Regions from separate parts of the Mesorhizobium sp. M0088 genome, predicted to be linked through region 1. Evidence: predicted binding sites of a transcription regulator. Region 1 holds the regulator's gene; each other region holds the start of a gene.
The links. The regulator PhoB, encoded in region 1, activates phosphate uptake and scavenging genes when phosphate is short. The targets are predictions, from matches to a motif close to TGTCATNNANCTGTCAT.

Region 2: pstS (phosphate ABC transporter substrate-binding protein PstS) is a predicted target of PhoB. The motif match lies at 9,066-9,082, and genes of this name have one in related genera.
Region 3: NKJ67_RS32160 (RNA degradosome polyphosphate kinase) is a predicted target of PhoB. The motif match lies at 3,582-3,598, and genes of this name have one in related genera.

What each region holds. Positions count from the first base shown of each region.
Region 1 covers NZ_JAMYUI010000013.1:27,144-37,784, reverse strand. The annotation lists gene xylF (D-xylose ABC transporter substrate-binding protein) at 1-412, opposite strand, end outside; gene NKJ67_RS16875 (ROK family protein) at 683-1,930, shown strand; gene phoB (phosphate regulon transcriptional regulator PhoB) at 1,947-2,636, opposite strand; gene phoU (phosphate signaling complex protein PhoU) at 2,653-3,360, opposite strand; gene pstB (phosphate ABC transporter ATP-binding protein PstB) at 3,387-4,211, opposite strand; gene pstA (phosphate ABC transporter permease PstA) at 4,229-5,545, opposite strand; gene pstC (phosphate ABC transporter permease subunit PstC) at 5,542-7,008, opposite strand; gene NKJ67_RS16845 (PstS family phosphate ABC transporter substrate-binding protein) at 7,105-8,133, opposite strand; gene NKJ67_RS16840 (PAS domain-containing protein) at 8,644-10,641, opposite strand, start outside.
Region 2 covers NZ_JAMYUI010000010.1:183,480-194,120, forward strand. The annotation lists gene NKJ67_RS14480 (ROK family protein) at 1-632, shown strand, start outside; gene NKJ67_RS14485 (dicarboxylate/amino acid:cation symporter) at 702-2,030, opposite strand; gene NKJ67_RS14490 (sensor histidine kinase) at 2,198-4,156, shown strand; gene NKJ67_RS14495 (sigma-54-dependent transcriptional regulator) at 4,153-5,556, shown strand; gene NKJ67_RS14500 (GNAT family N-acetyltransferase) at 5,540-5,968, shown strand; gene NKJ67_RS14505 (Na/Pi cotransporter family protein) at 6,054-7,778, opposite strand; gene pstS (phosphate ABC transporter substrate-binding protein PstS) at 7,856-8,860, opposite strand; gene NKJ67_RS14515 (anhydro-N-acetylmuramic acid kinase) at 9,233-10,348, opposite strand.
Region 3 covers NZ_JAMYUI010000037.1:6,237-16,877, reverse strand. The annotation lists gene NKJ67_RS32185 (amino acid ABC transporter permease) at 1-114, shown strand, start outside; gene NKJ67_RS32180 (amino acid ABC transporter ATP-binding protein) at 254-1,003, shown strand; gene NKJ67_RS32175 (TIGR02117 family protein) at 1,115-1,783, shown strand; gene NKJ67_RS32170 (FAD-dependent monooxygenase) at 2,015-3,253, opposite strand; gene NKJ67_RS32165 (zinc-finger domain-containing protein) at 3,273-3,518, opposite strand; gene NKJ67_RS32160 (RNA degradosome polyphosphate kinase) at 3,765-5,966, shown strand; gene ppx (exopolyphosphatase) at 5,966-7,501, shown strand; gene NKJ67_RS32150 (DoxX family protein) at 7,742-8,158, opposite strand; gene NKJ67_RS32145 (DoxX family protein) at 8,312-8,731, opposite strand; gene fumC (class II fumarate hydratase) at 8,967-10,364, opposite strand.

The DNA of each region.
Region 1 (10,641 bases):
GGGCCTGCATGCGGCCGACTTCCTTGTTGTCGAAGGTCAGATAGAAGACGTCCTTGTTCTCGATCAGCCGGTCATAGCCGACGACCGGAATGCCTTCGTCCAGCGCCTTCTGCACGGCCGGGCCGATGGCCGAAGCGTCCTGCGCCAGGATGATCAGGGAATTAGCGCCCTGCGAGATCAGGCTTTCGACATCGGTAAGCTGCTTGCCGGGATTGGACTGCGCATCGGCGGAGATGTACTTGTCGCCGGCGGCCTCGATCGCCGTCTTCATGGCGGCTTCGTCGGTCTTCCAGCGTTCTTCCTGGAAGTTGGACCACGAAACGCCGACAACCTTGTCCTTCGCCTGCGCGACAGACGCGAGCGTCAGCGACATGGCGGCACCCGCCAGGATGGCGGCCGTGAATCTTTTCATATTATCCTCCCTGCGCCGCGTATGGCGCGACCAAACTGACCCGAGGGCCGGCACAGAGGCTCTATTTTTTCGAGCCTCGAAAAAATACTGGGCCAACGCCCGAACGCTGTCAACATCGATTCTGATGGATTTTGATGTCATTTCGAGTTTTTTTCGAGTCTCGGAATAAATAAATGACACGGCGTGCAGCTTCTGCCAGTATTTACCGGCGTCACCGACAGCGTTCCAGGGGCAGGAGGAACCGCGGCGACCGGGAGGATATGAAAGAACATGTCGGTCGGAATCCGCCACGACGATCTGCGCCGCCGCAACCGCGCCATGGTGATCGCGGCAGTGCGCCGCGCCGGACAGCCGTCGCGAACCGAGATCGCCGCGACCACAAGCCTCAGCCATTCGACCATCTCGGCGATTTCATCCGACCTGATCGTCGAAGGCATCCTGACCGAAAGCAAGCCGAGCGAGGCCGGCTCGCTCAAACGCGGCCGGCCGCAGGTCGGCCTCAGTCTCAATCCGGAAGCGGCCGCGGTAATGACCGTGGTGCTGTCGCTGAACTTCCTCTCCGTCGCCGTCATCGACTATGCCGGCCAGGTGATATCCGAGGAACAGCGCCGGCTGGACACGCTGACGATGTCGCGCGAGTCGCTGATCGGGGAATGCACGGCCATCGTGCGGCGCCGCCTGGCAGATCCCGACCTGGACGTGCGCAGCATCGCCCGCATCGCGCTGGCCATCCAGGGCATCACCGACACCCGTGCCCGCGCCATGCTGTGGTCGCCGATCACGCCGCACACCGACATCGCCTTCGCTGACATATTCGAAGACGAGTTCGGCATCCCTGCCATAATGGAGAACGACTGCAACATGATGGCGGTGGCGCTGCGCTGGCGCGACCCCGATCGTTACCGCGACGATTTCATCGCTATCCTTTTGTCGCACGGCATCGGCATGGGACTGGTGCTGAAGGGTGAATTGTTCACCGGCACCCATTCTTCGGGCGGCGAATTCGGCCACATGATCCATCGGCCGAACGGCGCGCTATGTCGCTGCGGACGGCGCGGCTGCGTCGAAGCCTATGCGGGCAATTACGCCATCTGGCGCAACGCCAGGCAGATGGGCGAGGATGCAGAACCCGTTGCCGATGTCAGCGACGCCGACATGCGCGCCCTGGCTGCCGCGGCCCGCGAAGGTGACGGACCCGAACGGGAAGCCTATCGCAAGGCCGGCGAAGCGCTCGGCTACGGCCTCGGCAGCCTGTTCGCGCTGATCGATCCGGCGCCGGTCGCCATGGTCGGTGTCAGCGCCGCCGCCTTCGACCTGATCGAGCCGGCATTGCGGCAAGCGATTGCCCAGACCGCCGGCGGCCAGCATTCCAAATCGATTTCCTTCGACACCGAGCCGAACGAACTGCCGCTGATCCGCGAAGGCTGCGCCATGCGGGCGCTGATCTTCGTCGATCAGGAGATTTTTGCGCCGGGCGTGCAGGCAAGATCCGGTTTCGGCGGCAAGAACGTGGCGTGAGTTCAAACGAGGGAGTTCAGTCCTCTCGGATGGCGTATCCGGCGCCACGGATCGTGCGGATGACATCAGGCATACGGCCATTGTTGACCGCCTTGCGCAGCCGGCCGACATGCACGTCGACCGTGCGCTCGTCGATGTAGATCGTCTCGCCCCAGACATTGTCGAGCAGCTGGCTGCGCGAGAACACGCGGCCTGGATGGCGCATCATGAATTCGAGCAGGCGGAATTCCGTCGGCCCAAGCCGGATCTCGCTCTTCTTGCGATAGACACGGTGCGACTCGCGATCGAGCACGATATCGCCGACCTTCAGCACGCTGGACAGCACTTCCGGCTTGGCCCGGCGCAGCAGCGCCTTGACCCTGGCCATGAACTCCGGCGTCGAGAAGGGCTTGACCAGATAGTCGTCGGCGCCGGTCGACAGGCCGCGCACGCGGTCGCTTTCCTCGCCTCGCGCGGTCAGCATGATGATCGGCAGCCGCTCGGTCTCGGGACGCATTCGCAGGCGCCGGCAGAGTTCGATGCCCGAAACCGCAGGCACCATCCAGTCGAGCACCAGAAGATCGGGAACGTTCTCCTGCAGCCGGATTTCGGCCTCGTCGCCGCGCGTCACCACCTCGACCTGGTAACCTTCGGATTCAAGATTGTAGCGGAGCAGCACGCCTAGCGGCTCCTCATCCTCCACCACCATGATGCGTGGTGCGATCATCGGCTGGTCACCCCTGTTATGCCGCTGGCGCGGACATTGCCGTCTCGTCCTGCTTCGGACGATTGGCTGGCAGCTGCGTGCCGGTCAAAACATAGTAGGCATTTTCGGCGATGTTGGTCACGTGGTCGCCGATCCGCTCGAGGTTCTTGGCGCAAAACAACAGGTGCGTGCACGCCGTGATGTTGCGGGGATCTTCCATCATGTAGGTCAGCAGCTCGCGGAATACCGAGGTGTATTTGACGTCGATGCGTTCATCATTGTTTCTGAGCGTGGCAAGCGCAGCCGCGTCAGCGGCGGCATACTCGTCGACGACCCCCTGCACCTGGATCAGCACCAGCTGCGCCATCGCGTCGATCGAATGCGAAAGGTCGTGCGGCGTAACGCTCAGCCCGACAGTGCCGACGCGCTTGGCGATGTTCTTGGCAAGGTCACCGATGCGCTCGAGGTCGCCGGCCATGCGGATCGAACCGACCACCGCACGCAGATCGTTGGCCATTGGCTGGCGCTTGGCGATCAGCGTGATGGCGCGATCGTCCAGCTCGCGCTGGCGTGCATCCATGATGGCATCATCGGAAACCACGCGCTGCGCCAGCGCATTGTCCGAATTGAGCAAAGCCTTGGTCGAGCCACTGACCATCGAGCGGGCGAGATCGCCCATGTCGCGGATCAGCTGGCTGATCTGCTCCAGATCCTCATCGAAAGATGCAACGGTATGTTCACCCATGATCTTCGTCCCTCATATGCCTGAGCTCAGCCGAACCGGCCGGTGATGTAGTCCTGGGTGCGTTTGTCGTCGGGGGTGGTGAACATCTTGTCGGTGGCGCCCTCCTCGACCAGATAGCCTAGATGGAACATCGCGGTGCGCTGCGACACGCGCGCTGCCTGCTGCATCGAATGGGTGACGATGACGATCGTATAGTTCTGGCGCAGTTCGTCGATCAGTTCCTCGACGCGAGCAGTGGCGATCGGGTCGAGCGCCGAACACGGTTCGTCCATCAGGATCACCTCGGGCGACACGGCGATGGCGCGTGCAATGCACAGACGCTGCTGCTGGCCACCGGAAAGACCCGTGCCAGGTTCCTGCAAACGGTCCTTCACCTCGTTCCAGATTGCCGCCTTCTTCAGGCTCGACTCGACGATCTGATCCATGTCGGCCTTGCGCTTGGCCAATCCGTGGATGCGCGGGCCATAGGCGACGTTCTCGTAGATCGACTTGGGGAACGGATTGGGTTTCTGGAACACCATGCCGACGCGCGCCCTGAGTTCGACGACATCGATGTTCTTGTCGTAGATGTCTTCTTCGTCGAGCGTTATCTTGCCGGTTACCCGCGCGGAATCGATGGTGTCGTTCATGCGGTTGAGGCAGCGCAGGAAGGTCGACTTGCCGCAGCCGGAAGGGCCGATCAGCGCCGTCACCTGATTCAGGCGGACGTCGAGATTGACATCGAACAGCGCCTGCTTCTCGCCATAGAACACGCCGACCTTGTCGCCGCGCATTTTGATCACTTCGTTCGACTTGGCGTTCATCTTATCGCCCACTGCGTTTTCAAGGGACTGTTCGGTCATGATGTTCATACCAAAATGCCTTTTTTCTACCAGCGCCGCTCGAACCGACGCCGAAGCACGATCGCGGTGATGTTCATGGCCATGAGGAAGACGAGCAGGATGATGATGGCGCCCGACATGCGCTCGACGAAGGCGCGTTCGGCCTCGTTCGCCCACATATAGATCTGCACCGGCAGCGCGGTGGCCGGATCGAAAGGCGTCGTCGGTGGATCGGCGACGAAGGCGACCATGCCGATCAAGAGCAGCGGCGCGGTTTCGCCGAGCGCACGCGCTAGACCGATGATGGTGCCGGTGAGGATGCCGGGTGCGGCAAGCGGCAGGATGTGCTGGAACACCATCTGCATCTTGGAGGCGCCAAGACCGAGAGCCGCCGAGCGGATCGACGGCGGCACCGCGGCAAGTGCGGCGCGCGTCGCGATGATGATCGTCGGCAGCGTCATCAGTGTCAGCACCAGGCCGCCGACGAAAGCGGCGGAGCGCGGCATGCCCAGGAAATTGATGAACACCGCGAGGCCGAGCAAGCCGAAGACGATTGACGGCACCGCTGCCAGATTATTGATGTTGACCTCGATAAGGTCGGTGAAACGGTTCTTCTTGGCAAACTCCTCCAGATAGATGGAGGCGGCGACGCCGATCGGCAGCGCCAGGAGCAACACGATTACCATCATATAAAACGAGCCGATGATCGCCACGCCCATGCCCGAGGTTTCCGGGCGGCTGGAGGCGCCGTAGGTGAACAGGCCGCTGTTGAAGTGCTCGGCCATCGCGCCCTCGGTCTTGAGCTTGTTCATCCAGGTGATCTGCTGGTCCGAGACCTTGCGTCGCGCTTCCTCGACACTGAGGTCGATCTGGCCCTTGAAAGCCGAGTCGAGATTGGCGGCGGCGAGGATGTTGACGTTGCGTGTCGTGCCGATCACGGACGGATCGGCGGCAACGATGTCGCGCAACTGGACGCGGGCGCCTTCCGACAGGAAGCCCTTGAGCTTCTGGATCATCGGCTTGTCATCAGGAGAGATGCCGAGCTTGGCCACAAGCGCGTTTTCGGCGAGCTTGGGATAATTTGCCTTGATCAGAACGCTCGGATCGGTTGCACGCTTGCCGGAAGGATCGATCACCTTCTCGTCGAACGAGATCGGCAGTGATACCGTCGTCTGCCAGAAGGCGGTGTAGCCTTTCGAGACGATGGTGATCAGCATGATTGCCAGGAACGCCAAGCCTACGGAAATCGCCACGACGCCATAGATGCGGAAACGGCGTTCGGCGGCGTAACGGGCCTTCAGGCCGATGTCGCGGCGCGGATGGGCCGCCGCCCTGACCATCGTATCCATGGAGATGTCGGTCATTCGTACTGCTCCCGATATTTGCGCACGATGTAGAGCGCGACGATGTTCATCACCAACGTCAGCGCGAACAGCGTCAGGCCGAGCGCGAAGGCGACCAGCGTCTGCGGCGAATTGAACTCGAGGTCGCCGGTGAGCTGGTTGACGATCTTGACGGTGATGGTCGTCATTGCCTCGAACGGGTTGATGGTAAGGTTGGCGGCGACGCCCGCCGCCAGCACGACAATCATCGTTTCGCCGATGGCGCGCGAGGCGGTCAGCAGGATGGCGCCGACGATGCCGGGCAGTGCAGCCGGCAGGATCACCCGCTTGATCGTCTCGGAGCGGGTCGCGCCGAGGCCAAGCGACCCGTCGCGCATGGCGCGCGGCACCGCGGTTATGATGTCGTCCGAGAGAGAGGACACGACCGGGATCAGCATGACGCCCATGACCAGGCCGGCGGTGAAGATGCTCTGGCCCTGGATGAAGGGCGAACCGCCGGTCAGCGCCGCGGACAGGTCGCGCAGGAACGGCCCAAGCGTGACGACGGCGAAGATGCCGTAGACGATGGTTGGTATGCCGGCCAGAAGTTCAAGCGCCGGCTTGACCACCGAGCGCACCTTGGGCGTTGCGTATTCGGCCATGTAGACAGCCGACATCAGCCCGACCGGCACCGCAACCAGCAGCGCGACGGCGGCGATGTAGAGCGTGCCCGCAAGAAGCGGGATCAGGCCGAACTGACCCTGGCTGCCGCCCGAACCGGCAGCGGCAAAACGCGGATCCCAGACGGTGCCGAAGAAGAAACTCATCGGCGAGACGCTTTCGAAAAAGGTGATCGTCTGGAACAGCATCGAAAGCACGATGCCGATGGTGGTCAGGATGGCGATGGTGGAGGCGGCAAGCAGCCCCCACAGCATCAGCCTCTCGACATTGTTGCGGGCCCTGGCGCGCGGCTCGATCTGCCTGAGCGCATAGAAGGCGCCGGCGATCGAGGAAACGAGAATGACAATGGCGCCGAACAGGCCGAGCCGGTCCTGGACCTTGTTCGCCTCGACGGCGATCGGGATCATGTAATCCTGCGTGTCGCTCGCCAGTGCCACACCCTTGGCGGCGAGCAGCGGCTGCAGCTCGGCAAAGCTGGCAGGCATTGCGGCCAGTGTGCCTGCATCGAGTTTGCGCAGGCCCCTGGCGAGGCTCTTTACGAGGCTGACATCCAGTGCCTCACTGGCAACCTTGCTGTCGACGGTGCGCTCGGGCAAGGCAGTGTGAATGTGTCGGTCAAGATAGACGGAAGACCCGACGGTCCAGACGGCAAGCAGCAAAAGAGCAGGCAGAACGGCGAGCAGGAAGGCCCACCAGCCATGATAGTGGGCGCGCGAATGCGGCTTGACCTTGCCATTGTCCTGGGCCGCGGCACGTTGCCGACCGATGAAAAAGGCAACCAGGCCGACGGCAACGACGATGGCCAGTACGAGCAAGGACGACATGGACCCACCCCAAGAGAAATTCTTACGCAGCCGCCATTGCGGCCTGCGATGAAACCGGGGCGCGGGATTTGGCCCGCACCCCGGTTCGGCAGCTGATTACATCGACTTTCCGGCGGCGAAAGCGTCACGCTGGGCCTGACGCTCGGCATCCGGAGCCGCAACGAGGCCGTATTCGGCGAGCGGGCTTTCCGGGCCAACCATCTGGTCGTCAAGGAAGAACTCGACATATTCCTTGAGGCCGGGAACGACGCCCAGATGCGCCTTCTTGACGTAGAAGAACAGCGGGCGCGAGACGGGATACTTGCCGCTGGCGATCGTCTCGGTCGAAGGCACGACGTCTTCCACGGTGGCGACCTTCAGCTTGTCGGCATTGTTCTCATAGAAGGCGAGGCCAAACACGCCGACGCCGGTCTTGTTGGAGTCGATGCGGGCGAGCGTCTCGGTATAGTCGCCATCGATGTCGACGGCCTTGCCGTCCTTGCGGATGGCGATGCAGGTTTTGCCGATTTCCTTGTCGTCGGCAATGCCGGCGGCCTTGAGAGCAGCCTTGTCACAGCCGGCATCGAGAAGCTTGGTCTCGAACACTTCGCGCGTGCCGTGCTTTTCGCCCGGAATATAGGCGGCGATGTCCCAGTCGGGCAGCTTCGGATTGACCTGGCTCCACTTGGTGTTCGGATTGTCGACGAGCTTGCCGTCGACGACCAGCTTGGCCGCCAGCGCCTTGTAGATGTCGGCGGGAACCAGCGCCCAATCCGGGCCCTTGATGTCGGTGGCGAAGACGATGCCGTCATAGCCGATCCGGACTTCCTGGACTTCCTTCACGCCGGCGTCGGCGCAGGACTTGAGTTCGTCCGCCTTGATCGGACGCGACGAGTTGGCGATGTCGATGGTATCTTCGCCGACGCCCTTGCAGAATTCCTTGATGCCCGCGCCGCTGCCGCCGGATTCGACGACCGGGGTCTTGAAGTTGGTGAATGTTTCGCCGAACTGCTCGGCGACGATCTTGGCATAAGGTAACACTGTCGATGATCCGGCGACCTGGATCTGGTCGCGCGCGGCGGCGAAGCCGGACGTCGCGGCGAGCGCAAGCGCAGCGGCCGACGCCGTATAGAGGAATTTCTTCATGTGGCCTGCTCCTGTTCGGAAGATGGTCTCTCGGCGCTCGTCAGTCGGCGCCCGCTGAGGCCAATAGCCTTCGATTATAACAGTCGCATGACAGTTTGATGTCACCCCGGTAACGCGTCATCGGGATGAGCAGAATGCCCCTGGCCGGCACTCCCGACGCAGCCCCGCTTTGTCACCGGAATCAGGGACTTGCTCGATTCGGTCGAGGCTGGCCGGCGATTTGAGGATCAGCCGGCCTTTATGAAGAAAAGCCGGACGGGAGCGCGTTGCTCTCAGCCAGACGGTGTCGTGGCCGGGCCATCGCCGAAAACAGGTCCGTTGGGGTAGGTTGTGACGCTGTCTCATGCCGGCGGTCGCTGCTCCCGCCCGTAACTGGGAAGAGCGGAATTCGAATGTCGCCATTGTCTCGGCTGGATGCCGCCTTTCATATGGTGCGATCGCACCATAGTCTTGGCCGCTGACAGGGGCGCGAATCTTCGCCGTATTCCCGGTACTCGGGCAGAGCCGGCCTTACCCGGCGTTGCGCTGCGCCTGCCGGCTGGCGCCGACCCAGCGCTCGACCTTCTCGAGCAACGCCCGGGGACTGATCGGCTTGGGCAGATAGTCGTCCATGCCTGCCTCCAGGCAGCGCTCGCGGTCGCCCTTCAGCGCATGCGCGGTGACGCCGACGATTGGCACATGCGTGCCGGTTTCTTCCTCCAGCCGGCGAATGACGGCGGCTGCTTCGAGACCGTTCATCTCCGGCATGGAGACATCCATCAGGATCATGCACGGGTTGAGCCGGCCGAAGGCGTCGAGCGCCTTGCGGCCATTGCCGACGATCTCGAAACCATAACCGGTCTCGCCGAGGATCTGGGTGAACACCATCTGGTTCACCTCATTGTCCTCGGCCACCAGGATATCCAGCCTGTCGCCGCCAGCCGCCACCGGTGGCCGGGGGCGAATCGAAGGCGGCTGCAGCAGCGCCCGCTGTTCGGACGGTGCCGAGGGCTGCGGCCGCATCACATAACCCGTAGCGACGTCGGCTGCGAGCGGCTGCGCGTCGCTGCCGCTCGTGTTGTGGCGATGCCGCTGGATGGTGGCGACCAGCGTTTCCAGCAGCACCGAGGAGCGCGCCGGCTTGATCAGCTGGGCATCGATGCCAAGATCGCGATAGCTGGTGTTGGCGAGCGACTGGTCGACCGAGGTCAGCATGATGATCGGCGTGCCGGCAAGGCCGGCGGTGCTGCGCACGATCCGCGCCATTTCGGCGCCGCTCATTCCAGGCATCTGGTAGTCGAGCACGACGCAATCGACCGGGACACCATAGGCAGCGGCGGCGATCAGTACCTTGAGGCCTTCGGCGCCGCTTTCGGCCGCGCAGGAATCGAACGTCCACGATGTCATCTGTTCGGTCAGGATGGCCCGATTGACGGCATTGTCGTCGACAATCAGCACACGCGCACCGGTCACGTCGATCGGCATGATGCGCTGTCCGTTCTGCTGTCCGGCCCTCGGCAGCGTCACCGAGAACCAGAAAGTCGAGCCCTTGCCTTCCGCACTTTCGACCCCGATGTCGCCGCCCATCAGCTCGACGAGCCGCGAGGTGATGGCAAGACCGAGGCCGGTTCCCTCGTGCCGCCTCGTCGAAGAGGTGTCGACCTGGCTGAATTTCTCGAACACCAGTTTCAGTTTTTCCTCGGGGATACCGATACCGGTATCGGTGACCGAGATCGTCAGCTTCGTTCCGGTCGGAACCCTCTCGCCGGTGACGTCGACCAGCACATGGCCTTCATCGGTGAACTTCACCGCGTTGCCGAGCAGGTTGGTGACGATCTGTCTGATACGGCCGACATCGCCGACGAACAGGCTCTCGAGCCGAGGTTCGACACGCACGATCAGCTCGAGGTCTTTTTCCTTGGCTCGTGTCGACACCAGTGTCGCCACATCCTCGATCGCCTCGGCCAGATTGAAGGGCGCCGGATCGAGCACCAGCTGACCGGCATCGATCTTGGAGAAGTCCAGGATGTCGTTGATGATGGTGAGCAGCGCATTGCCCGATTTCACGATGATGTCGGTGAACGTCTTCTGCTTCGGGTCGAGGTCCGATTTGGCCAGCAGTTCGGCCATGCCGAGCACACCGTTCATCGGCGTACGGATCTCATGGCTCATATTGGCGAGGAATTCCGACTTGGCGCGGTCGGCGAGCACGGCGCGCTGACGCGCCTCGCGCAGTTCGGCCTCTCGCATCTTCAGCTCGGTGATGTCGGTGGTCGAGCCGATCAAATAGAGCGAGCCGTCGGAGGCGATCATCGCGCCCTTGCGGGCGAATTGATGCCTGACGCTGCCGTCGGCCAACGTCACCGTCTCTTCGACCTCCTGGGTTTCGCCGGTGCGCAGCACGGCGAGGTCGCCATTGACGAAAGCCTCGCCATCCGGCCCGAAAATCTCGATGTCGGTCTTGCCGATAGCCTCTTCCTTGCGGAAGCCCGTGAGATCGCACCAGCCCTTGTTGACATAGAACTGCCT
Region 2 (10,641 bases), on a different contig from region 1:
TGGTCTTTGTCACGGTTTCGACCGGCATCGGCGGCGGTGTCGTCGTCGACGGGCGCATCCTGCATGGCCGCCGTGGCCTTGCCGCCGAGATCGGTCACATGACCATCACCAATGAAGGCGAGCGCTGCGTATGCGGTGTCGTTGGCTGCTTCGAGGCCATCGCCTCGGGAACGGCACTTGGCCGCCGCGCCAGCGCCGCCACGGCAGCCGGAGACGGCTCTACCTTGCGACGCTTGTCAGCGGACGCGGAGGTGACCGGCCGCCACGTCGTCGAGGCGGCACGGCTGCAGGACGCTCTTGCCTCGGCCTTGCTGGAGGAGGAAGCGCGCTGGCTGGGCGTTGGCTTCACCAATCTCCTGCATCTCTATTCGCCCGATGTGCTGGTCGTCGGAGGCGGCATCGCCAATGGGCTCGACCTGATGCTGCCGACCATCGAGGCGACCATCAGGCAACGGGCTATGCGCGCCTATCGCGACGTGCCGGTCGTTCAGGCCCAGCTTGGCCGCCATGCCGGGCTCGTCGGCGCCGCCAGCCTTGTGCTGTTCGACGACGGGGGCACTTTGGCAGCCCGCATGCCTGTCGGCCCAAGCACGTTTCCGGACACGCCGCTGAGCAAGACCGGCACGGTCTGACGTTGCGACCTGCATGACAAAGGCCAGAGGCAGCACGCCTCCGGCCTTTTACGCATTGACCGCGCGTCATTACTCGGCGGGAACAACGTCCGCCGGCAGGCTATCGTCGGCCGTGCCCGCCAGCGCTCTGGCCAGCTTGGCCTCGTCGAGTTCGCCTTCCCAGCGAGCCACCACCAGCGTGGCGACAGCATTGCCGACGAAGTTGGTCAACGCCCGGCACTCCGACATGAAGCGGTCGACGCCGAGGATCAGCGCCATGCCGGCGACCGGCACCGCCGGAACCACCGAAAGCGTCGCCGCAAGGGTGATGAAGCCGGCCCCGGTGATGCCGGCGGCACCCTTGGAGGAAAGCATGGCCACCAGCAGCAGCAGGATCTGGTCACCCATAGACAGGTGGATGTTGGTCGCCTGTGCGATGAACAGCGCCGCCAGCGTCATGTAGATGTTGGTGCCGTCGAGGTTGAAGGAATAGCCGGTTGGGATGACCAGGCCGACGACCGAGCGCTTGGCGCCGGCCTTCTCCATCTTTTCCATCAGCGAGGGCAGGGCGGCTTCCGATGAGGAGGTGCCCAGCACCAAAAGCAGCTCTTCCTTGATATAGCGGATCAGCGACAGGATGGAGAACCCGTTGTAGCGGCAGACCGCGCCAAGCACGACGAACACGAACAGGAACGACGTCACGTAGAAGGTGCCGACCAGCATAGCGAGATTGATCACCGCGCCGATGCCGTATTTGCCGATGGTGAAGGCCATCGCGCCGAAGGCACCAATGGGGGCCGCCTTCATCAGCACGCTGACCAGCTTGAAGATCGGTGTCGTCAGCGCCTGCAGGAAATTGAGCACGGGCGTGCCCTTGTCGCCGACCAACGCCAGCGCGATGCCGAACAGCACCGAGAAGAACAGCACCTGCAGGATGTCGCCGTCGGCGAAGGCGCCGACGATGGTCGACGGGATGATGTTCATCAGGAAGCCGGTGACCGACTGGTCGTGCGCCTTGGCGGCGTAATTGCTGATGGTCGAGGCGTCGAGCGTCGCCGGGTCGATGTTGAAGCCGGCGCCCGGCTGCACGACATTGGCGACGACAAGGCCGATGATCAGAGCCAGCGTCGAAAAGGTGAGAAAATAGAGCATCGCCTTGCCGGCGACACGTCCGACCTTCTGCAGGTCGCTCATGCCGGCAATGCCCGTCGTCACGGTCAGGAAAATGACCGGGGCGATGATCATCTTGACCAGCTTGATAAAGGCGTCGCCGAGCGGCTTCATGCTCTCGCCGACCGACGGATAGAAATGGCCGAGCAGGATGCCGACGGTGATCGCGACGAGCACCTGCACGTAGAGTTGGGCATAGAAAGGCTTGCGCTGCGCGGCAAGCGCGCCTGATTGGTCTGCGATGTGCATCGAACTCTCCCTGGCCGGATGGGGCGGAGCGCCCTGCGTGACTTCTCCCATCGCGGCGCTCCGGTCGCACGCCGCTGCCAGGGAGTTTTGCAAGCGCTGTGCCAGTTCGCGGAAAGGCCGGAACCACGGGATTTCCGCCTTTGTCTGACGTCATGCGGCCAAAGCCTGTGCGGATTTCCGCACAGGCAGTGTTTGCCTGGGCGGATTTTCGCATTACACTGGCCGAAAGGCCGCGAGCAAAGGGGAGAGGGCAGACGCCGCAAGCAGGCACCGATAGCGGATCCCCCGGATTTGCCGGCCGTGGATTGCTGCGCGAGGCCGTGGCGCGGCTGCGCGATGGCCGCTGGGTTGCCGTGGTCGTCGCTCTTGCCTTTCTGGCCGGCGCGATCGCCATTGCCGGGCGCATCGCCTCCGGCCAGGCGGCCGATAATCTGCGCGAGACGGCACTCGCCGCACTGCCGCTGGCGGCGGGAACCCTGACCGGCGAAATCGAAAAGCAGCGCCTGGTTCCACTGGTGTTGGCCAGAGACGATGCGGTGCGCGGCGCTCTGCGCCGGGCCGGAAAAATGAAAGAAAAGGCCCTCAACGACAAGCTCAAGTCGATTGCCGGCGATGCCTCGGCATCCGCCATCTACATCATCGATACGGCAGGCATCGCCATATCAGCCAGCAATGCCGACGAACCGGCGAGCTTTGTCGGCATCGATTACAATTTTCGGCACTATTTCCAGGAAGCGATGAGCAAGGGTGCTGCCAGCCAATATGGCCTCGGCACAATCAGCGGCAGACCGGGGCTGTACCTTGCCAGCCGCGTCGACGATGGCGGCAAGCCGCTTGGCGTTGCGGTGCTGAAGGTCGAACTCGACGGCGTCGAAGCCAATTGGCGTTCCAGCGGTTTCCTTGTGTTCATCACTGATGAACGCGGCGTGGTGCTGGCTACCAGCCAGCCCGACTGGCGGTTCCGTGCGCTGGCGCCACTGTCGGCCGAGGACACCGCCGCAGCCCACGAGCAGCTCCAATTGGCCGATGCAGGCTTCGAGCCGCTGCCGATCCGGCGCGGCGCTGGTGACGGCCTGGCGACGATCGACAACGCGGGAAAACCGCGCCAGTTCGTCGAGGTGGTGCAGGATTTGCCCGCTGCTGTTCCTGGCTGGCGTCTCTGGCTGCTCACTCCCGCCGACGCTGCTCTTTCATCGGCCGCCAACACGGCGCGCCTGACCACGCTGCTTGGGCTTCTGCTGATGGGCTTGCTTGCCTTCGTGCTTACCCGCCGCCAGCGCGCACGACGGCTGAGGCAGGAGGCGCTGGCGCGGATGAATGCCGAACTGGAGAGCCGAGTCAGCACGCGAACGGCCGAGTTGACCCGCTCCAACACCGCACTTGCCGGTGAAATCGCCGAGCGCGAGAATGCTGAAGCCAAGGTGCGCCGGCTGCGCGACGACCTCGCCCAGGCCAACCGGCTTTCCATCCTCGGCCAAATCGCCGCCGGCGTGGCGCACGAGATCAACCAGCCGGTCGCCGCTATCCGCACCTATGCCGAGAATGCGGGCCGCTTTCTCGAAACCGGCAAAACCGAACCGGCCAGCGGCAATCTGACGTCGATCGTGTCGATGACCGAACGCATCGGCGCGATCACCGGCACCTTGCGCACTTTCGCCCGGCGGCCGGGTGTCGCCGCTTCGCCGCTGCCGGTGCGCGAGGCAATTGATGGCGCGCTGTCGCTGCTGTCGGGCCGCATCCGTGATTCCGGCGTGACCATCGTCAAGCCGCGCGGCAATGCCTCGCCGGTGGTCATGGCCAGCCGCATCCGGCTGGAACAGATCCTGGTCAATCTGTTGCAGAATGCGCTGGACGCTATGAAGGACCAGCCCGATCCCCGCATAGAGATCCAACTTGCCGAGCACGACGACAGGGTGCTGATTTCGGTGCGCGACAACGGCCCAGGTCTCGGCCCGGAAGCAGCCGGCAATCTGTTCATGCCGTTCCAGACCACCAAGGAGAAGGGGCTTGGCCTCGGGCTGGTGATCTCGCAGGAGATCGCCCAGGAATTGGGCGGCACGCTGCGGCTCGATCCCGGCAATGGCATCGGCGCATCCTTCACCATCGATTTGAGGCGAATTGAATGATTGAGGGATCAGGGCTGGTGGCGCTCGTCGACGACGATGCGGACCTGCTGCACGCCACAACGCAATTGCTCGAGCTTGCCGGCTTCGCTGTGGTCGCGCGCGACGCCGCCGAGGCAGCGCTTGCCGTTGTCGACAGGACCTTTGAAGGCGTGGTGGTCAGCGACATCCGCATGCCGGGCATGAACGGGCTGCAGCTGTTCGATCGCATCAAGGCGATCGACCCGGACATACCCGTGATCCTGGTCACCGGCCATGGCGACGTTGATCTCGCAGTGGCCGCGCTCAAGGACGGTGTCTACGATTTCATCTCGAAACCCTATGCCGGCGACCGCCTTGTCGAGGCGCTGAAACGGGCGAGTGAGAAGCGACGGCTGGTGATGGAGAACCGGCGGCTGCGCGAAGCCGCGGCCCTCGCCACTGACGGCCTGCCGCTGATCGGCGAGGCTCCTGCCATCAAGCGACTGCGCGAGACCTTGCGCCAGATTGCCGACATGAACGTCGATGTGCTGGTCGAGGGAGAAACGGGAACCGGCAAGGAAGTGGTGGCGGACCTCCTGCACAGATGGGGGCGACGGCGCGCAAAACCCTTCGTGGCACTGAATTGCGGTGCGCTGCCGGAGACGGTCATCGAGAGCGAGTTGTTTGGCCATGAGGCGGGCGCGTTCACCGGCGCGCAGCGGCGGCGGATCGGCAGCATCGAGCATTCCAGCGGCGGCACGCTGTTTCTCGACGAGATCGAATCCATGCCGCCGGCGCTCCAGGTCAAGCTGCTGCGCGTGCTCGAAACGCGCAGCCTCACTCCACTTGGCTCGAACGACATCAGGCGCATCGATCTCAGGGTCGTCGCCGCGACCAAGGTCGATCTGGGGCGGTCGGACCAACGCGGTGATTTTCGCGAGGATCTGTATTTTCGCCTTAACGTGGTGACGCTGCGCATCCCGCCGCTGCGCGAGCGTCGCGGCGATATCCCGATGCTGTTTGGGCATTTCCTCGGCAAGGCGGCAGAACGGTTCGGCCGGCCTGTCACGAAGATGAACGCTGCGGTCAGCGATCATCTCCAGTCGCATGACTGGCCAGGCAATGTGCGCGAGCTTGCCCATTTTGCCGACCGTGTTGCGCTCGGCCTCGGTCCGGAAGATGAGAGGAGGGCGGTCTCCGCGCATTCGCCGGAGCCTACGGCAGCATTGCCCGAACGGGTCGGCCAATACGAAGCACAGCTCATCCGCGACGCGCTGCGCGACCATGGTGGCGAGGTGCGCAGCGCCATCGATGCGCTCGGCGTACCGCGCAAGACCTTTTATGACAAGCTCAAGCGCTACGGCATTGCCGCATCAGAGTTTCGCAATGGCGGCGACGCCGACACGCAACCATCTCGGAAAAGCGATGAACACGACGCTTGAAACGACGGCAAATCCCTTGCCGGAAGAACTCGCCTTTCTCGGTGAACGGCTGACGGCGTTCAACGACGGCGATGTCGGCGCATCCGAAAGGAAGGCGCTTGTGGTGTTTGTGCGCGACGAGGATGGCGCGGTCGTCGCCGGCATTTCCGGCTACACCGCTTGGGGCTGGCTTTATGTGCAATGGCTCTGGGTCGATGAGCGGCTGCGCGGCCAGCACATGGCCGGCAAGATGCTGGATGCGGCCGAACGGGAAGCCATGGCACGCGGTTGCAACAACGCCTGGATCGACACCTTCAATCCAAACGCGGCGAAGGTCTATCAGCGCCAGGGTTATCAGCCCTTTGGAACACTTGCCGGTTTCCCTATCGGCCGCAGCCGCATCTTTCTACAGAAGAGGCTGGCGTTGGCCTGACCCATCCCGGCGGAACCGGGATGGACTGTCTTCCTGCCTGACCCGCAATCCGAACGAAGGTTTGAGGTTATGGTCCGGCGGACCGTTACTCGGCCGGAACCAGGCCTTGGTCTCCCATCGGAATTGCTCTGGTTTCCTTGCGTGCCGACGCACGGGCGAGCACGCTTTGGCGGTTGACGGATCTGCGTTCGGCATCGATGCGGTGGATCAGGATCTCCGCACGCTCGATCGACCCGAGCAGGGCCAGGATCGTGCCGCGTTCGGCGGCACCCGCATTCGGCCCGAGTGCCAGCGTGCGGGCTCGCAACTCCTCGACCTCCGGCAGATCGACATGGCCGGCCGGCATCTGCGGATGCGAGATGCCGTAAGTCGGCAAGATCTCGCGCAATGAGACATCGAGCTTGCTCAGCGCGACGTCGACGATAGCTTGCGCCGGGTTGCTGAACTTCTCGCGCCTGACGCGGCGCGCCACCTGGTGCATCGATTCCGTCAGGGCGGCCGTGAAGTCGGCCTCCTCGATCAGGCTGGCGATCAGATCGAGCTGTTCGTAAGGCAAATCCTCTTTCATCAGCGCGGCCGTGTAGGAACGAATGTCGCGGCTGAGGATGTCGGTCGCCAGATAGTGCTCGCCCGGATCCGACGGCGCGCTCTTGGAAGAGCGCGCGATGTCGAGGAACATGGCGCCGGCCTCCAGATGGCGGGCAGTCTCCTGCTGCACGGCGGGAACAGCCTTGGCAAAATCGCTGGCCAATTTGCGGTCGAGGAACTTTGGCGTCGAGTAATCTTCCGCGTCTTCCGCATCCGTGCGGCCGACACGTGACAGAACCCGTTCGAACACACCGATGAACGGGAACAGCAGCAATGTGTTGAAGACGTTGAAGAAGGTCGAGTAGAGGCCGACTGCGACCGGCACCAGGGGGAAAGTCTCCTTGCCGTCGATGATCACCGGAACGGCCGGATCGCCGCCGAAGAACTGCATGGCCCATCCCAGCACCTGGATGGAGACGAAGAACAGCGGGATGGTGATGCACACGCCGATGATGTTGAACGATATGTGCGCATAGGCGGTCCGCTTGGCATTCTTCGAGAGATTGAGCGAAGCCATCCAGGATGTGATCGTGGTGCCGAGATCGGCGCCGAGCGAGAATGCGACGGCGGTCGTCCAGTCGAGAATGCCCGCCGCGCCAAGGCCCATGACGATGCCGATCGTCGCCGAGGACGAGTGGATCATGGCGGTCACGCCGGCGGCGATGAACACGCATTTGAGAAGGTTGAGGTAGGAGTCGGCGGTCAGGGTCTGCAGCAGCGCCATGACTTCGGGCAGGTTGCGCAGCGGGCGCAGGCCGCCGGTCATCAAATTGAGGCCGTAGAAGATCAGCGCAAAACCCATGCAGGCGAGCGCGATGTTCTTCACTTTTTCGCTTTTGGCGAAGCAATAGACCAGCGAAAACACGCCGGCCAGGATCAGTCCGAGCGGACCGAGCGGCAGCGCGATCAGCCCGTTGCCGAGCGTGGTGCCGATGTTGGCGCCCATGATCACGCTGATCGCCGGCCGCAAGGCGATGACACCGGCATTGACCAGCCCGACGACCATGACGCTCATCGCCGTCGACGACTGGATGACGCCGGTGATCAGCGTTCCCGCCAGCACGCCCTTGATCGGCGTGCCGGCTGCCTTGGCGAGAAAGTCGCGCATCCGGTTGACCGACAGCGCCTGGATGCCGTTTGCCATGAAGTCCAGACCGAGCATGAAGATGCCCAACCCGCCGATCACCGGCACGAGGATGTCCTTGAAGATATCTATGTCCATTTCAGGCAGTCCCCAACAAGTCGCCACGACGACGCGGTATGAAGTTCAGTTGCTGCGCAAGGCAGCTTTCGTTCGGGTCAGTTTCCAACCGGCAATTGCCTGGCCCAATACTGTTCGATCTGGCCAACGAGCGCTTTCGGCAGCGGCACATAGCCGAGTGCGGTGGCGTCGCCGGCACCTTGCGCGAAGGCGAGCCGGAAAAGATCATGCACGCGGCGATAGCGATGTTCCGAACGCCCCGAGACCTGAACGACCGCGAACACCGCCGTGCTGATCGGATAGGCGGCGTCTCCGCTGCGATTGGCGAGCGAGGCGAAGAAGTCGGTCGTTTCGCCCCAGACGATCGAGGCTGCTGCTGCTTGCACGCCCTCGGGCTCCGGCGTGACGAACTTGCCGGATTTGTTCTGAACTGCTGCGAAGGGAAGGCCGGCGCGAAGAACCTGGCCGTATTCGGCGTAGGCAATCGCCCCCTTGCTCGCAGCCACGGCACGAAGAAGCGCTTGCGTACCTTCCGCGCCTGTCCCGAGCGGCCAGTCGATCAGAGTGTCGGCTCCAAGCTTCGTCTTCCAGTCTTCGCTTGTCGATGACAGAAACTCGGTGAAGACATAGGTTGAGCCCGAACCGTCCTGCCGGTGGATGACGCTGATGGCGAGATCGGGAAGGGCTATGTCGGGATTGAGCACCCTTATCGCAGGATCGGACCAGGACTTTATCTTGCCCAGATAGATGTCGGCGATCACCGGGCCGGAGAGGCGCAGACCTTGCTCCGGCAGGCCATCGAGATTGGCGACCACCGCGATCCCGCCCATGACGATCGGAAATTGCTGCTGGCCGTTCCTGGCGAGATCATCAGCCTGCACGGGAACATCCGTGGCGGCGAAATCCAGTTCGGGCTGCGCAAGCCGCATCAGGCCGGCAAGGGATCCGACCGGTTCATAATCGACGGTCCAGTCCAGCGTGAAGAAGTCGCCGCCGTCGGCGCGTGCAGCCTTGTATGTCGTTGCCCACTTGCCGATGATCGGCGCGGCCAGTGTCGACCCCGCACCGCGAATGGGCTCAGCCCGCGCAGCGGATCCGATCATGGCCCCGATGATTGCAAGGGCGAGCGCAGCTGCCGCCCCCGAAATCGTCGGCCGTGCACCGCGCAATAAGGCTAAACCTGCTGACAACATAAATTGAATCCCAACTATACTGCCGCCGCTATGTGGGCGCGTATCAATGGCCATACGCCCGCGAAATGAGGCGTCAGCTGAAAACAAGATCGCTCTTGTCTTGTATTAATTCTTCTTAACGGTTGGATGACAGTGGGTCCCGGCGGAAAAGCTTCTCGACTATTCCGAAGACCTTTCGACTGCAAAACCTGAACAGAGAGCCGCATCGCGTGAAAGTCGGCGGGAAAGGTCATCCTCAAACACTGAGATAGAGACCATCCCGCTTCCGGGATGGAAGAGGCTCTAACCGGCGAGTTTTCCGCCCTGCATCGGCCGCGGTGCGCCGGTCGTGCTCGGAAAGCTGATTGGCAGGCCGCGCAGCACGCGCACCGCGAGGAAGGCAAAACACTCCGCCTCGACCGCATCGCCGCTCCAGCCGAGGCTCTCGGCCTGCACCACTTCGACGCCGGCACGGCTGGTCAGCATCGCCATCATGGTCGGGTTGTGGCGGCCGCCGCCGCTGACCACCAGTTTTTTCGGACGGCTTGGTAAGAGGTCGAGTGCCTTGCCGACGGCTCCAGCGGTAAAGGCGGTCAGCAGTGCCGCGCCATCCTCCGCATCCAGCCCGTCCGCCATGGCGGCGCCGAAGTCGAAACGGTCCAGCGATTTGGGATAGGGCTTGGTGAGATAGGGGTGCTGCAGCAGCTTGGCCAGCCGCGCCTCGTCCACCTTGCCCGCACCGCCGAGCGCGCCGTCGCGGTCCATCTCGCCGAGCCCTTTCGACTTGATGAAATCGTTCAGCGGTGCGTTGGCCGGTCCGGTGTCGAAGGCAACGACATTGTCGATGCCATCCCACCAGGTGATGTTGGCGACGCCGCCGAGATTGAGTACGGCCACCTCGCCATTGGCGCCGGCGCCGCGCATCAACGCCGTGTGATAGACCGCGGCCAGCGGCGCGCCTTGCCCCCCGGCGCGCATGTCGGCCGAGCGGAAATCGTAAGCGACCTTGGTACCCAATATGGTATGCATCAGCTCACCATCGCCGAGTTGCCTTGTCTGGCCCAGCCGTCCAACCTGCGGCGCGCGATGCAGAACGGTCTGGCCGTGAAAACCGACGACGCCGATATCGGCCATCGTCATGCCATAGCCTTCGACCAATTCCTTGACGGCTGCTGACTGGGCACGCGTCAGGGCTTCCTCCGCAGTGTGGAAGATCGCCGGCTCCGGCCCGACAAAGTTCCACGCCCGCGCCTCCGTCAGCGTCTCTTCCAGCAGGGAGCGGATCGACGGAGGATAGGGCATCAGCCGGTAGGTGCCGAAATCCTCGATACGTTCGCCGTCGGTCTTGATCAGCGCGACGTCGATGTTGCCGTCCAGCACCGTGCCGGTCATCAGGCCGACGGCCCAGATTGGTTCCATAATCGTTTCCTTATCGAACATGATCTTTCCGGAAACCGTTTCCCACTTTTCGGGACCATGCTCCAGTCCCATTAATGAGGTCGCCGACCGCTTGACGAAGCAAAACGGTTCCTCTGTCGAAATCACGTGTCGGATGGATCCGGTTGGTGAGCAAGGTTCAAGCCTTGCCCCTGTGGAGGCGGGGGTCGCGGTACCGAGGCGGACCTATCCTCGTAGCGCCACTGGCGATACTGGACCGCGCAACGCCGGTTTGCGGCCGTCTGGCTCAACAACCGCAGCGATGCCACCTCTTG
Region 3 (10,641 bases), on a different contig from region 1:
ACGGCGAGGTCAGGCCTGATCTTCGCCGCCTTCGTCTTCTGGCTGTTCTGCTTCGGCATGTCGCGCTATTCAATGTACACCGAACGCCGGCTCGACACCGGCCACAAACGCTGAATGCATGTCGCCCAAAAGTGTATAGCGGTTTTGGGATAACGACATGCATCACTACCAACGACAAAAGAACAAGGGGATCCCTGTCATGGCCACCGAAAATGCCGTCAGCGCCGAAGAGATCAAGGTCAACGCCGCCAAGATGCAGATTTCGACGACCGATGTCGCCATCGACATCATCGCCATGCACAAATGGTACGGCGAGTTCCATGTGCTGAAGGACATCAACCTGAAAGTGATGCGCGGCGAGCGTATCGTCATCTGCGGCCCCTCCGGCTCCGGCAAATCGACCATGATCCGGTGCATCAACCGCCTGGAGGAGCACCAGAAGGGCAAGATCATCGTCGACGGCAAGGAACTGACCAACGATCTCAAGAAGATCGACGAGGTGCGCCGCGAGGTCGGCATGGTGTTCCAGCACTTCAACCTGTTCCCGCATCTGACCATCCTGGAGAACTGCACGCTGGCGCCGATCTGGGTGCGCAAGACGCCGAAGAAGCAGGCCGAGGAAATCGCCATGCATTTCCTCAAGCGCGTCAAGATCCCGGAACAGGCCCACAAATATCCCGGCCAGCTTTCCGGCGGCCAGCAGCAGCGCGTGGCGATCGCCCGCTCGCTGTGCATGAACCCGCGCATCATGCTGTTCGATGAGCCGACCTCGGCGCTCGATCCGGAGATGATCAAGGAAGTGCTGGAGACCATGGTTGGCCTTGCCGAGGAAGGCATGACCATGCTGTGCGTCACCCACGAGATGGGCTTCGCCCGCAAGGTCGCCAACCGTGTGATCTTCATGGACCAGGGCCAGATCGTCGAGCAGAACACGCCGGCCGAGTTCTTCGACCACCCGCGCCACGAGCGCACGAAGCTGTTCCTGTCGCAGATCCTGCACTAGGCCTCGACGGCCACGAAGAGCCCGGCTGAAACACTGCCGGGCTCTTTTGCGTATGGGATAACAGGCGGGCGTTCGTGTCGCGCCGGAGCGCGTTTGCAGGGCCGCCTTTCAATGAAAAGACTGGGACGTTTTCTAGGTCTTCTGTTGGTTGTCGTCGCACTCGCCGTGGCGACGGGCACCTTCGTGCCACGGCCGCTGTGGCCGGCGGCCGCCGCCATGCCCGCCGCGACGCGCCACATCCTGGTGCTGAACAATCCGATCCACACCGACATCGCCATCCCGGTCGACGACGCCGTGCGCCGGCGTTTCCACTTCCTGGTCGACGCCGGCATACCGGCCGACAGGCCGGAGGTCCGCTACATCGTCTTCGGCTGGGGCGGCCGCGGCTTCTACCTGGAGACGCCGACATGGTCCGAGCTGAAGGCGGTGCCGGTGATGAAGGCACTGACCCTCGACGCGTCGGTCATGCATGTCGATGTCGCCGGTGACATCGTCGAACAGCGCCCCGATGTCGCGGGGTTCGACATCACCGAGGACCGGTTCGCGGCGTTGCTCGATTTCATCGATGCGAGTTTCCAGCGGGGACCGAAAGGCCCGATCCTCATTCCGGACGCAGCCTATTCCAGGTTCGACGGCTTCTACGAAGCCAATGGCCATTTCAACGCACTGGTCGGCTGCAACACCTGGACGGCGGCCGCCTTGCGCACCGCCGGCCTGCGCACCGGCTGGTGGAACCCGCTGCCTGTATCGCTCGGCCTGTCGATGAGGCTGTATAATTAGCTGTCTCGTCTTGTCGCGTTTCGCCAATGCGAGACGCCTCATTCCTTCGCGCCCCCTCTGTCCTGCCGGACATCTCCCCCAGGGGAGATTGGCGGTTCGGCGCCCCGCTCTTTCCTGCGGCCCTGCAACGTTCGAGATTGGTGAAATCGGCGGTGCCGGCCGATCTCCCCCCAGTGGGGGAGATGTCCGGCAGGACAGAGGGGGGCGCTGTCCCGCCAGCCTGTCAGGCTTTCAACGCCTGACAGCAGCCTCAACTGCCCGCCACCCATAGAGCCAATCCAGATCCGCCGCGAGCTTTTCCGAGCGCACCTTCAGGAACACATTGCGCGCAATCGCCACCGGACCCGAGGCATGCCAGGCCAGCCGGTTGACAGCGCCGCGTCGGGCGACCTGCGCTACACGCGGTCGCCGTGACTGTTCCCAGGTCGCAGGTGCGGCCAAGGGGTCGGCAGGGAAGTCGGCGATGATGTCGGCAAGCGTCGCAGCATCCTCTATCGCCATCGCCGCACCTTGCGCCGCGAACGGGGTCATCGCATGCGCGGCATCGCCGATCAGCGCCATGTTGCCGGCCGTCCAAGGTTGTTTGCTGTCGACCGTGTGGATCGGCCATGCGGTCCACGGGCCGGCCTGCTCGACCAGACGGGCAAGTCCTGCCGCGGTGCCGCGCAGGGCATGGGTCAGGATCCCGGCGTCGGCGTTGCCGGACCAGCCCTCGGCAATACGGTCGCCCTTGGTGAAGGCAGCGAGATTGAAGGCCGCACCCTTGCTGACGGGATAGGCCACCATATGGAAGCCGGGATGCAGGAAGGTGGTGACGCAGTCCCTGGCGCCGATGGCGGCAAAGCTCTGACCGGCGGCGCTCTCGGCCGCGACGGTGGCGCGCCAGGCCAGTTCGCCGGAGAAATGGTTCCTTGGCGAAGCCGACCCCTTGGCCGAATCGACAAGTGCGCGCACCGACGACCAGACGCCATCGGCCCCAACCAGCAGGAAACCCTCCGCCTCGATGGTCTTGCCGCCGATCTCGGCCGTCGCGGTGATGCCATCCGGGCCGGTGTCAACGTCGCCGATGCGGGCGCCGGTGGTGAGATGGATATCCGGCATCTCGGCAACGCGCGCGGTCAGTGCGCTCTGCAGATCGGCCCTGTGCGCGACGAGATAGGGTGCCTGCCAGCGCGTTTCGGCGGCTTGCCCCAGCGGCACGCGCGCCAGTTCGCGCAAGGTCGCGGCCTCCTTCAACACCACGGCTTCCGGCCGCACCGTTGCCGGCAGCAGCTTGTCGAGTACGCCAAGCTGGCGAAGGATACGGGTCGCGTTGGGAGAGAGCTGGATGCCGGCGCCGGCAGCTTCCAGGCGCTGCGCCTGTTCGAACACCCGAACAGGGTAGCCGCGGTCGACGAATGCAAGCGCTGCGGTCAATCCGGCGACACCCGCGCCGGCGATGACAATTTGCCGGGATCGCGTGTCGGTCATCGGGCTGGTCGCGAAAGACTCAGGCGGCCTGATCGATGTAGATGCAGCCGGCCGGCAGCGTCTCGGTCGCCTTCAGCTTCGGAGAATAGCGGTAGAGCGTCGAGCAATAGGGGCAGACTTTTTCGTTGTCGTCGCCCATGTCCAGAAACACATGCGGGTGGTCGAAAGGCGGATTGGCGCCCGTGCACATGAATTCCTTCACGCCGATGTCGATTGCCTGATAGCCCGCATCGTTCTGAAAATGGGGAATGGAACCGCCTGCCATCGTCGTCTCCTTAACGCAGTCTCGTCTGCATCTGGATCATATCAGGCCTCTTTGCAAGTTCGATGAAATGAAACTGTCGCAAAAGCCTGTCAGAGGATAAGTTAAGCCGGTTAACGCATGGCCCCGAAGACCGACATCGGTTTTCGGCAAGGACCATGCGTCGCCTTGGAGTGGCAGAGCGTCCTTTGCGCGTCCTGAATGACGCACGACGCTTTAGCTGGCTGACGGTGTGGAAGAGCGGGAATCATGAACGAACTGAAGCCGGTGCAGAACGAATTCGTGGATGTCGAGGTGGCCCGCCCGGAGGGCGGCAATCCGGACCGGTTTGTCAACCGCGAGTTTTCCTGGCTGCAGTTCAACCGGCGCGTCCTCGAGGAGTCGCTGAACCTCAATCATCCGCTGCTGGAGCGCGTCCGCTTCCTGTCGATCTCGGCCGCCAATCTCGACGAGTTCTTCATGGTCCGCGTTGCCGGTCTTGCCGGCCAGGTACGAGAAGGCATTACGCTGAAGAGCCCTGACGGCCGCACCCCCGAACAGCAGCTCGAACAGTTGCTGCGTGAGGTCGAGCGGCTGCAGGAAGACCAGCAGAAGAGCCTTTCGGCGCTTACCGTGCTGCTCAACAAGGAAGGCATCGAGAGCATCACCCGCGATGCGCTGACCAAGGACGAGAAAATCTGGCTGGAAGACCATTTCCAGGAACAGGTTTTCCCGGTGCTCACCCCGCTGTCGATCGATCCGGCGCACCCGTTCCCGTTCATTCCCAATCTCGGCTTCTCGATGGCGCTGCAATTGCGCCATCGCAAGAACGGCGAGGAGATGAGCGCGCTGCTGCGCCTGCCGGTGGCGCTGAAGCGCTTCATCCGTCTGCCGGACCGCAAGCATCATGTCCGCTTCATCCCGCTGGAAGAGGCGGTCGGCCTCTATATCGGCAAGCTCTTCCCCGGCTACGAGGTCAAGGGCTCCGGCACGTTTCGCATCATTCGCGATAGCGATATCGAGGTCGAGGAGGAGTCCGAGGACCTCGTGCGCCTGTTCGAAACGGCGCTGAAGCGGCGGCGGCGCGGTTCGGTGATCCGCATCGAATTCGACAGGCTGATGCCTGGCGAATTGCGCGACTTCGTGGCAGGCGAGCTTGGCGTGTCGTCGAGCCGCATCAGCGTGCTCACCGGGCCGCTGGCGCTCAGCCAGATTTCCGAGATCGTCGCCGTCCCTCGCGACGACCTCAAATTCATGCCCTACAATCCGCGTTTTCCCGAGCGTATCCGCGAGCATGGCGGCGATTGTTTCGCCGCCATCCGCGAGAAGGACATCGTCGTCCATCACCCCTACGAATCGTTTGACGTCGTGGTGCAGTTCCTGCGCCAGGCGATGGCCGATCCGGAAGTGGTGGCGATCAAGCAGACGCTTTACCGCACCTCCAATGACAGCCCGATCGTGCGTGCGCTGGTCGACGCGGCCGAGGCCGGCAAGTCGGTCACCGCGCTGGTCGAGCTCAAGGCGCGTTTCGACGAAGAAGCCAACATTCGCTGGGCGCGCGATCTGGAGCGTGCCGGCGTGCAGGTCGTGTTCGGCTTTCTCGAGCTGAAAACCCATTCGAAAATGTCGCTGGTGGTGCGGCGCGAGGACGGCAAGCTGCGCAACTACGTGCACCTCGGCACCGGCAACTACCATCCGGTAACGGCGCGCATCTACACCGACCTGTCCTTCTTCACCACCGATCCGACGATTGCCCGCGATGTCGCCCAGCTGTTCAATTTCATCACCGGCTATGCCGAGCCGACCGACGAAATGCGGCTTGCGATCTCGCCGTTCACGCTGAGAAGCCGCATCCTGAAGCACATTGCCGACGAGATTGCCTACGCGGTGCAGGGGAAACCGGCGCGCATCTGGATGAAGATGAACGCACTCGTCGATCCGATTATCATCGACGCGCTCTACGATGCCAGCCGGGCCGGCGTCGAGATCGACCTGGTCGTGCGCGGCATCTGCTGCCTGAGGCCGCAGGTTCCGGGCCTGTCGGAAAACATCCGCGTAAAATCGATCGTCGGCCGTTTTCTCGAGCACAGCCGCATCTATTGTTTCGGCAATGGTCACGGCCTGCCGTCGGACGAGGCGATCGTCTACATCTCCTCGGCCGATCTGATGCCGCGCAATCTCGACCGCCGCGTCGAAACCATGGTGCCGATCACGAATCCAACTGTGCACGAACAGATCCTTGGCCAGATCATGCTGGGCAACATCATGGACAATCAGCAAAGTTTCGACGTATTGGCTGATGGAACCTCCCGGCGCGTCGTGCTGGAGGAGGGCGAGGAACCGTTCAACGCGCAGGAATATTTCATGACCAATCCGAGCCTGTCGGGACGGGGTGACGCGCTGAAGTCGCATGCGCCCAAGCGCATTGCGCAGTTCAAGCGCCGCAAGAAGAACGCTGCAGCGTCCGGCTGATGCTGTCTGATTCCCAGGGCCGGCTGCAGGACCGCCGACCGCTGTCCATCATCGACATCGGATCGAACTCGATCCGCCTCGTCGTCTATGAGGGGCTGGCGCGCTCGCCGACCATGCTGTTCAACGAAAAGATGCTGGCCGGTCTCGGCCGGGGCATCGTTTCGACCGGCAAGCTCGACCCCGAGGCGGTGACGCGCTCGATGGAAGAGTTCCGCCGCTTTCGCGCGCTTTCCGACCAGGCCGGCGCCGAGCAGATGTATGTGCTGGCCACCGCCGCGGCCCGCGAGGCGGTCAATGGCCCTGATTTCATCCACCGCGCCGAGGAGGTGCTGAAGACCGAGATCCGTGTCATCAGCGGCCGTCAGGAAGCGTATTATTCGGCGCTCGGCGTCATTTCCGGCTTCCATCCGGCCGACGGCATCGCCGGCGATCTGGGCGGCGGCAGCCTCGAACTGGTCGACGTCGCCGGCGAAGCGATCGGCGACGGCATCACACTGCCGCTGGGCGGCTTGCGCCTGCAGGACATGGCGAAGAACTCGCTGACCCAGGCGGCGAAGATCGCGCGTGACGAACTGGCGAAGGCCAAGCTGCTGAAAGGCGGGCAGGGCAGGCCTTTCTACGCCGTCGGCGGCACCTGGCGAAATCTCGCCCGGCTGCACATGGAAATGACCAACTATCCGCTTGGCGTCATGCACCATTACGAGATCTCGGCCGAAAGCGCGGCGAATTTCCTCAAGCAGGTGGCCAAAGCCGAGATCGAGAAGGTCAAGGGCATCGAAGGCGTTTCCAAGAACCGCCGTTCGCTGCTGCCCTATGGCGCCGTCGTGCTGCAGGAGATCATGGCGGCGATGCAGCCGTCGAAGATCATCGTCTCCGCGCTCGGCGTGCGCGAAGGCTTTCTCTATTCGCTGCTCGACGAGGCGGAGCAGAAGGCCGATCCGCTGATTTCGGCCTCGGAGGAGCTTGCACGCCTGCGCTCGCGCTCCGTCACCCATGCGCATGAACTTGTCGACTGGACCGCCAAAACCTTTGCCGCCTTCGGCATCGACGAGACCGAGGACGAGGCGCGCTACCGCCACGCGGCCGCATTGCTGGCCGATATCGGCTGGCGCGCGCATCCCGAATATCGCGGCAAGCAATCGCTCAACATCATCGCGCACGCCTCCTTCTTCGGCGTCGACCATCCCGGCCGTGCCTTCCTGGCCATGGCCAACGCCTATCGTCACGACGGCATCTTCAACGAAGCCATCGCCCCCGAGATCAAGGCGTTGGCGCCGCCGCGTTATCTGGAGCGGGCGCGCGTACTCGCCGCGATGATGCGCGTCGTCTACCTGCTGACGGCGTCGATGCCCGGCATCATGCCCAGGCTGAAATGGGAACAGCGCGCCAACGGCGTGCTGGCGCTGGTCTTGCCGGCATCGCTGGCCGATCTCTATGGCGAGCGGCCGGCCGGGCGCCTGGCGCAACTGGCAAGGATCACCAACCGCCGTCTGGTGCTGGCTGTCGAGGGTGGGCCCAGCATGTCGGTGAAGTAGGGCGTGTCGGTCAAGTAGGCGTTACGCCGAACCACGCCCGTCGACGCAGGGCCATGGACTCTTGCGAAGAGGACCCTCACCCTAGCCCTCCCCACAAGGGGGAGGGAACGCTGCCGCGTGCCTTAATTGTTCTTTCTTTGCCCCGAAAAGACAGGCGACTAGCCTGGGTCGGCGCCAACGGAAGTCTCCCTCCCCCTTGTGGGGAGGGGTAGGGGTGGGGGTCCGTGCCGGGCAGACATCTCAGGAATTCCATATGCGATAGCCGCGCCCGTCGACCGACCAGGCTCCCGCACCGGCCATCGCCAGCGCAACAAACCCGCCTGATATCGCAATGTCCTTCATCAGCATCTGCTGGTGCAGGAAGGCGAGCATTGCGTCGCCGCCGCCCTGGCCGTAATGGCCGATGAAGCCGGCGGCAATGCAGAAGGCGGCAAGCAGCAGCGCCGCGATCCGGGTCTGGAAACCCACCAGGACGAGCAGCCCGGCGATCAGTTCGAACAGTCCCGTGCCCCAGGCGGCAAGTGCCGGCAGCGGCAGGCCGAGGTTGGCGAAATAGCCTGTGGTGCCGGCTATGTCGCTCAATGCATGGAAACCGGAGGGCACGAACAGGGCGGCGAGCAGCAGCCGGGAGAGCAGGAGCAGCGCGTTGCGGGGCATGTTCACCTCCCTCGGCCGCCGGCCGGCTTCGTCCCGATAGCCCTATCCTAGCAGAAAACTCCGGCCGACAGATCGGCGGGCATACACCGATAACGAAAAAGCGGCGCGGAAAATTCCGCGCCGCTTTTTCGTTCGGCTATTGCCAGTATTGGCTCAGCCGCGCTTGGCGTCGAGCGAATAGGCGCCGGCGCCCGAGGAAGCCAGCAGGAGGAAGCCGCCCGCGATGGCGAGGTTCTTGAGAAACTGGATCATCTGCATTTGGTCGGCCCAACCGGTATGGGCGACCAAACCGGTAGCGACGGTGAAGATCGCAAGCACCCAGGCGACGATCCGGGTCTTGAAGCCGACGAGGATGGCGACGCCGCCAAGAAGCTCGATCAAGCCGACGACAATGGCCGTCACGGTCGGCAAGGGCAGGCCGAGGGCACCGAAATAGCCCGCCGTGCCGGTGATGGCGGTCAGCTTGCCGAAGCCTGAAAGCAGGAAGATGACCGCAAGCAGGACGCGGCCGAGGAGGATGGTGGTCGAGGCATTGGATGCGCCGGAACCGGCGACTGAAGTGTTGATGGACATGGTGGCTCTCCGGGATGGGTTGATACCGGGGAGATAGAGCAAGCCGACTGTTCACCAAAGCCACCAGACTGGCGACACATTGTTCACAGTACTTACGTTTCCGTGATCGGGCGGCCTGCGAAAAATTTGCTTCGCGTCACGTCGTGACGGGAGTAAATTCTCCCGTCACGAAACACCCGGCTTTTGGTTGACGCAATTCCGGACCGAAAACCGCAAGACACTTTCCTGGAATTGACTACCCCGGATGCGTCATGTCCTCCGGCCGCACCAGCCGGTCGTAATCGGCTTCGCTGACCAGCCCGGTTGCAAGCGCTTCCTCGCGCAGCGTGGTGCCCTTCTTGTGCGCGGTCTTGGCGATCTTGGCGGCATTGTCGTAGCCGATGGTCGGCGCCAGTGCCGTCACCAGCATCAGCGATCGGTCGAGTGCCGCCTTGATGTTGTCTTCGCGCGCCTCGATGCCGACGACGCAATTGTCGGTGAAGGACACCGAGGCGTCGGAGAGCAACTGCACCGACTGCAGGAAGTTGTAGGCCATCAGCGGGTTGTAGACGTTGAGCTCGAAATGGCCCTGACTGCCGGCGAAGGTGAGCGCCGCATTGTTGCCGAACACCTGCACGCAGACCTGTGTCAGCGCCTCGCATTGGGTCGGGTTGACCTTGCCCGGCATGATCGACGAGCCCGGCTCGTTTTCCGGCAGCGACAGCTCACCGAGGCCCGAACGCGGGCCGGAACCGAGGAAACGGATGTCGTTGGCGATCTTGAACAGTGCGGCGGCCGCCGCATTGATGGCGCCGTGCGAAAACACCATGGAATCATGGGCCGCCAGCGCCTCGAACTTGTTCGGCGCGGTGACGAAGGCGATGCCGGTAATGGTGGCGATGCGATCCGCCACCCTTTCGGCGAAGCCGACCGGCGCGTTGAGGCCGGTGCCGACGGCGGTGCCGCCCTGCGCCAGCTCCTGCAGGCCGGGCAGCGTCAGCTCGATGCGCTTGATCGACGAGGCGACCTGCGCCGCATAGCCCGAAAATTCCTGGCCAAGCGTTAGCGGGGTGGCATCCTGCGTGTGCGTGCGGCCGATCTTGATGATGTGATTGAACTCTCTGCTCTTGGCGGCGAGCGCCTTGTGCAGGTGCTTCAGCGCCGGCAGCAGATCGTGCACGATGCGTTCGGCGCAGGCGATGTGCATGGCCGTCGGATAGGTGTCGTTCGACGACTGGCTCATATTGACGTGGTCGTTGGGATGCACCGGCTTCTTGGAGCCCATGACGCCGCCCAGCATCTCGATCGCCCGGTTGGAGATCACCTCGTTGGCGTTCATGTTGGACTGTGTGCCCGAGCCGGTCTGCCAGACCACCAGCGGGAAATGGTCATCGAGCTTGCCGTCAATGACCTCTTGCGCCGCCGCGACAATCGTCTTGCCGATCGCAGGATCAAGCCGCTTGAGCTCCATGTTGGCTTCGGCCGCCGCCCGCTTGACGATGCCCAATGCGCGCACGATCGACGCCGGCTGCTTCTCCCAGCCGATCTTGAAATTGCCAAGGGAACGCTGCGCCTGCGCGCCCCAGTACCGGTCGGCGGCAACTTCGATGGGACCGAACGTGTCGGTTTCGGTTCTGGTATTTGCAGCGGTCACGGGTCTCTCCTTGTCGAAGTCGGCAACGGCGTATCGCGTTGCACAAACGGCTTCAAGCGGAGATTGCGGAGGGGATTGATGCAAATCGGTTGAAGGTGATCTCCCCCCTCGAGGGGGAGATGTCGCCGAAGGCGACAGAGGGGGTCGGTTCGACCGGGCGTGACCTCTTATCGCCGCCGGAAGAGGCTGGCGCTCCACGCCTGCTGCCATCTCCCTCAAAGGCGGGGGATTCTTGCGAAGGAGGACCCCCACCCTAACTTGCCGGGGCGAGACCCGT